2 linked regions of the Planctopirus limnophila DSM 3776 genome follow. The protein of the gene in region 2 interacts with the protein of the main gene of each other region in a pairwise test. Links are inferred from orthologs where the notes say so. Each region holds a gene or a part of one and is shown on either strand. Other genes may lie near its edges.

Region 1 (2,778 bases), 1.0 Mb from region 2 along the record:
ACTTTCGTTCAGAGCTTTCTCTGGATGATTATCTCCGCAAAGCCGGAGTTATTGGCCTCGAAGGGATCGATACCCGCTCGCTGGTTCGCCGCTTACGCAGCCAGGGATCAGTCACGGGTGTGCTTTCGACTGTCGATCTCGATCCACAGTCGCTTATTGCCAAAGCCCAGGCTGCCCCCAGCATTGTTGGTCAGGATCTTGTTCAGGAGGTCATGCCCGCTGCGAGTTTTGCCTGGACTGAAAGGCTGGGTAATTTCGCGACGTTGGCTCCGCAGGATTCCCAACCCACCCGCTATCACGTCGTCGCAATTGATTACGGCATGAAGTGGAATATCCTGCGACATCTGACCCAGGTTGGTTGTCGTGTGACGGTTGTCCCGGGGACTTCCACGGCAGCAGAAATTCTGGCATTGCAGCCGGATGGTGTCTTCTTGTCGAATGGCCCTGGTGATCCTGAGCCGCTGACTTATGCGATTCGGACAATTCGCGAATTGCTGGGTAAACTCCCCATCTTTGGCATTTGCCTGGGACATCAACTCCTCGGGCTGGCTGCTGGAGCGAGAACCTATAAACTGAAATTCGGTCATCGCGGTGCGAACCAGCCAGTGATGAATCTGCGGAACTCGAAAGTCGAGATTACCTCGCAGAATCACGGTTTTGCGATCGATGCTTTGACTTTGCCAGCGAATATCGAGGTCACTCACCGGAATCTGAATGATCAGACAATCGAGGGGATGCGACTGACCGATCAACCCGCTTTCAGTGTGCAGTATCATCCTGAAGCTGCTGCGGGGCCACATGACAGTGCGTATCTTTTCGAAGAGTTTTGCAGCCTGATGGATCTGTCGGTCGAGAAAATGAAGGCTTGACTCTGCATAGTGCCAGCTCAGGAAGCAGCGGGAACAATGACTGCTCGCAGAGAACACCTGACGATCGATACGCTGGTTTGGCCTATCGATTCACACATAGTTGCTGGAAAAATTGACTTGTCTTTAACTCACATTCTTTAGTCTTTGGGATTCGAAAGAAATGCCTACGGAACGTACTCTTGTCCTGCTGAAGCCAGATGCTGTTGCCCGACGCCTTGCAGGGCCGATTCTCACTCGTTTTGAGCAGAAGGGCCTACGCATTGCAGCTCTGAAGCTGATTCAGGTTACCCCGGAACTGGCCAAGAGGCACTATGCCGAACATGTCCAGAAGCCATTTTATCCCATGCTCGAAAGCTTCATTACTGCTGGCCCGACAGTGGCTTTGGTTCTTGAAGGCAAGTCAGCGATTAGTGTTGTTCGAGGCATGATGGGCCCGACCAATGGTCGCGATGCCGCCCCGGGAACCATTCGTGGCGATTATGGGACGAGTCGGCAGATGAACCTTGTTCATGGAAGTGATGGCCCCGAAGCGGCCGCGAAGGAAATCGCGATCTACTTTCAGCCGCATGAAGTGGTGGATGCCACTGAGCCACTTGCGCCATGGTTGTCGGCTGGTGACGAGTAAATCATATCCCTCATGGCGGAGCAGTCCCCTTTCGACTGCTGATGATAAATTTCCAACGCGTGTGACTCAGGATGACGTTGAGTCACACGCGTTGTTCATTGGCGGTTATTACTCGCCGAGAAGTTACTCTGGCTTGATGGAAACCCAGACTGCGACTTCGACAGCCGCATTCAAAGGAAGTTCGCTCACTCCGACAGCGACTCGGGTGTGTCTGCCGGCTTCTCCAAAGATTTCGAGCATCAGGTCGGAAGCACCATTCACCACTGCAGGTTGAGAACTGAAACCTGGCGCCGATTGCACAAATCCGTCAATTTTCAGTATCCGCTCAATGCGATCAATCGAGCTAAGTGCTTTTTGCAGGTGGGAAAGTGCATTCAGTGCACATTGCCGGGCGGCTTTGGCGGCATCTTCGATAGAAACTTCTGAGCCTACTTTGCCAGTATGCAGCACCTGGCCATTTGCCATGGGTAACTGACCGCTGGTGATCGCCATCTGGTGTGTGATCGTGACCGGGATGTAAGAGGCAATGGCCACTGGTGGTTGTGGCAGTTCGATCCCTAACGTTTTGAGACGCTGGGTGTATTCATTCGACATCGAGTTGATTCCTTGAGTGCTGCTGATGCTGAGTGCCGTGAGCTTGCTGCTGTATTCTTTCCAGAACTGACCAGCACGAGTATCCGGGATTCTCAGCTTGATACGGTAACAGCATCACAACTGCTGCCTGAGATCTCCGCAAGTGACTCACATGCCGAGTCTTTGCGAAATGGATGGTTTTTGAGAATTGTGTTTGCGATGTTCACCGGGCAACGAAATGATACAGAGGTCGTTGTTGGATCAATGGCTGTCGATGAATCGGGCGAGATGTCCGTATGTTGTAGATGCCGCAAAGAACGCGACTGTTGATGTCCTTCCGTGTCCACAGGTGTGAGTGAGTCCGTCGATGATCGCAAAAAACATGACCAGTAAGGCCGGTTGGACCGGTGTGCTGTTGGCCTTCGTATTCGTTCTGCTGGTGGCTGATTCTCGTAAGGCTCTGGCCCAGCCCCCCTTGCCTAAAAATCCGGGTCAGTGGGTCAATTCACAGCCATTGAGCTACGAACAGCTTCGTGGGAAAGCAGTTTATCTGGTGTTCTTCGAAGAAACCTGCCCCAAATGTCGGGCCGCCTGGCCCGATATCCTTTCGGCTGCTAAATCGAATGAAAAGCTGCCTGTTGTCTTCATCGCAGTGAACTCTGGAACACAGCGAGCGGAAGTCGAGCGATATGCTCAGCAGGTAAAAATCAA
Region 2 (2,865 bases):
GATCCTCCACCACCGGTCGCCAGCGAACCCTCAAAACCTGAAACGACGGAAACAATAACTGAAGAGATTCCTGAAAAGCTGAGCTGGCTGTCGCAGCATCTGCAGAAATCGATTGATGAGAAGCGCGCCCAGCAGGGGAAGAAATCGGCGACAGAACTGAAGCGGCAGGATGAAACCGAAAAGAGCGTCTATCGACCACTTCTTGCAAAACCGACGGCGGCTATGGATCGCATGTTTGCCTTTCGCAGCATTCATCCGCTCTATGGAGTGTTTCTCGCGGATCAGTTCGAAAAGGCTGATCGCATCGAATGGATGCTGGCACTCGAAAGTGTCCTGGAGTTCCCCAAATCGCTGGTGAGGTCTGTCCGCATTCCGCCTCCCCGATTTTTGCCACCGGGACGACTGGCTCTGGAGGTGCTTGATCCGGAGATTATCGCTCGAGGGATTTTGCCTGCCGGAGACTTGTATCCCGAGTTTGATCCCTCCTTGCCGCCGGAAGAGCGAAAGTATGCACCCACGTTGCCTGAGAAGCTGTTGATGCTGTTTCAATCCGATTATCCCGGCATCAGTATCCCCATGACACCAGTCTATGTGGTGGCCGATCTCGAAGAATTTGGTTTCAACTTCTACAAGCTGATTGGCGGTCGCGATCTGGCCAAACAGGAAGGGCTCGTTTTTAAGCATCTGTTGAGAATGGTGCTGCTATTAGAAGAATTTGCAGATTGCCCTCCTCCCCATCGAGATCCGCAAGCGTGGAGAGATGAGCTTCTGGAACTGGCAACCAGGATTTCGTGGAGCTGCGAGGCGGTGGATCCCCAAAGTACGGAGCAGGCTCTGGCGACCAATGCTGCACGGGATGTCCTGCAGGGGGAAACCAACGATGTTCCCGTGGTACATGAAATTGAACTGCCACCTCGTCCACCCGGTTTTGGTGAAGCCGATGGCGAAGAGTTGCCTCTGGTCGAAACGACGACTGAGGACAATTTTGGCGACGGATTAGAGATCGATGACGAGGAATCGGCATGATCGAGGCAGGGCAAAGTCATGTCATCTGAGAATTTCCAGAAGAGCTTTATCACTCAAAAAGAAGAGCTTCGCCAAAGTGTGCGGTCGGCCCGTTTGGCAATGACAGATCGGTCTGAGCGGAGTCATCGGATCCTCGATCAACTGGAAAGTTCAGAACCATGGAAGAAGTGCCGGGTACCTCTGGTTTACCTCTCCAGTGGCAGCGAAGTGATGACCTGGCCGCTTGTCGAGAAAGTGCTGAAGGAGCTTGAACAGACCGCTGGATGCACTCGGAAGTTGATCGTCCCGTGGTGTGACGGCGATGAATTGAGGCTGTTCTGGCTGCAGAGTCTCGATGAGTTATCGGCTGGCTCTTTTGGGATTCCAGAGCCACGCGCTGAAATGAGAACTCAGCCGGATCGCTGTGCGAATCTTGCGGAGATCGATCTGGTCGTCTTGCCGGGATTGGCTTTCGATGAGCAGGGGCGAAGACTGGGGCAGGGACGGGGCTATTTTGATCGATTGCTGATGGAGCTGAATCCCCATGCGATTAAAGTGGGCCTGGCTTTTGAGGTTCAAATGGTCGAGGAAGTTCCTGTCGAAGAACATGATCTGCCAGTCGATCTCGTGATCACTGAAAGCCGAATGATCTGGAGTGATGTCACTCCGGGAAGTTGAGACTTTGCAAAAAAGAAGACAGCCAGAGACAGGCCGTAAGACCTGACTCTGGCTGTAGAGTGATTCACATCTTGATCGGACAGGAGTTACTTCTTCTTGATCGACGCGACGGCTTCTGCAACAGCTTTGCTGTCATCGGCGGCGGCGACTTTCGTGTTCTTGTAGGCGACCTTGCCATCCTTGTCGATGATGAAAGTCCAGCGCTGGATGGTCACATTGCGAAGCAACGTTTCTTCTTTGCCATCGACTTCGGCCTTCACCGACTTTTCCCCTTTGGTATAGGGAACGCCAAACGCCTCAGCGACTTTGGCCTCGGTATCAGCGAGCAGCGTGAATGACAGATTATGCTTCTTGGAGAACAACTGGTGATTGCGGACAGAATCACCACTGACACCGACGACCTCAACATCCTGGCCCGCCAGCTTGGACAGATCGTCGCGGAAGGCACAGGCCTGCTTGGTGCAGCCACCCGTCATATCGGCAGGATAGAAGTAAACGACAATCAGCTTCTTGCCCACATGTTCGGCCGACTTCCAGGCTTGGCCCTGCGTATCCAGTGCTTCAAACTGGGGGGCTTTGTCTCCCACCTTGAGGTCGGCAGCGGAAGCTGAGATTCCCCCAAGGCCTAAGGTGCAAAGGGTGAGGCATAAGGCAACGGCGCGGTTGAATGCGATCATGTTGTGGTTCTCCAGTCGAATTGAAACAAACTTCCAGTCCATGAACCTAACAGGTTGGAAGTGAGTCATTCAAGTGGCTGGAGAAAGAGTCGATTGACTATTTACGTTTGCCTTGTGGAGCCGTGGGTGCGTCTTCACCCTGAATAAATCGCGATTCGCGATACAGGACTGCATAAGGGATAAAGCAGACCGCCGTCACGAACATAAGAATCGAGAAGAACCAGTAATAGCTGGCCCCGGGAAGCATGGAGGTCCCATCATCCCTGGAGATCATCCAGTTGACGCCGGAGGTCAGCAGGTTGCCGCCGAACACTGAGAGCAGGTAGAGCGACATGATGATCGACTTGAGTCGGTTGGGAGCCTGTGTGTAGGAGAATTCGAGGCAGGTTGTCGAAACGAGAACTTCGGCAACCGTGATGATGGCATAGGGAAAGACAAGCCACAGCACCCAGGGCGTAAAGTTCTGATCGATCTCCATCTGGATAAAGCCGCTGACAGCAAAGGC

Evidence for each region. Proteins that work in one complex are often made in the same cells at the same time.
Region 1: the proteins of PLIM_RS06440 (region 2) and ndk interact in binary tests that used the Escherichia coli proteins (3 or more experiments, as listed by UniProt). The link is inferred for Planctopirus limnophila DSM 3776 from one-to-one orthologs.

Annotation. Positions count from the first base shown.
Region 1 is NC_014148.1:2,632,351-2,635,128, reverse strand. Bases 3-2,761 are described here. They hold ndk (nucleoside-diphosphate kinase), read left to right. Parts: upstream 3-1,029; coding sequence 1,030-1,494; downstream 1,495-2,761. Other genes in these bases: PLIM_RS10480 (TlpA family protein disulfide reductase), read left to right, coding at 2,450-2,761; PLIM_RS10485 (RidA family protein), read right to left, coding at 1,618-2,088; carA (glutamine-hydrolyzing carbamoyl-phosphate synthase small subunit), read left to right, coding at 3-869. In the rest of the region: more of carA, read left to right, coding at 1-2; more of PLIM_RS10480, read left to right, coding at 2,762-2,778. UniProt on the Escherichia coli protein: Major role in the synthesis of nucleoside triphosphates other than ATP. The ATP gamma phosphate is transferred to the NDP beta phosphate via a ping-pong mechanism, using a phosphorylated active-site intermediate.
Region 2 is NC_014148.1:1,598,004-1,600,868, forward strand. The notes cover bases 18-2,863. They hold PLIM_RS06440 (5-formyltetrahydrofolate cyclo-ligase), read left to right. Parts: upstream 18-1,044; coding sequence 1,045-1,683; downstream 1,684-2,863. Other genes in these bases: PLIM_RS06435 (DEAD/DEAH box helicase), read left to right, coding at 18-1,026; PLIM_RS06445 (peroxiredoxin), read right to left, coding at 1,770-2,360; PLIM_RS06450 (POT-type proton-dependent oligopeptide transporter), read right to left, coding at 2,458-2,863. In the rest of the region: more of PLIM_RS06435, read left to right, coding at 1-17; more of PLIM_RS06450, read right to left, coding at 2,864-2,865. UniProt on the Escherichia coli protein: Involved in the removal of 5-formyltetrahydrofolate.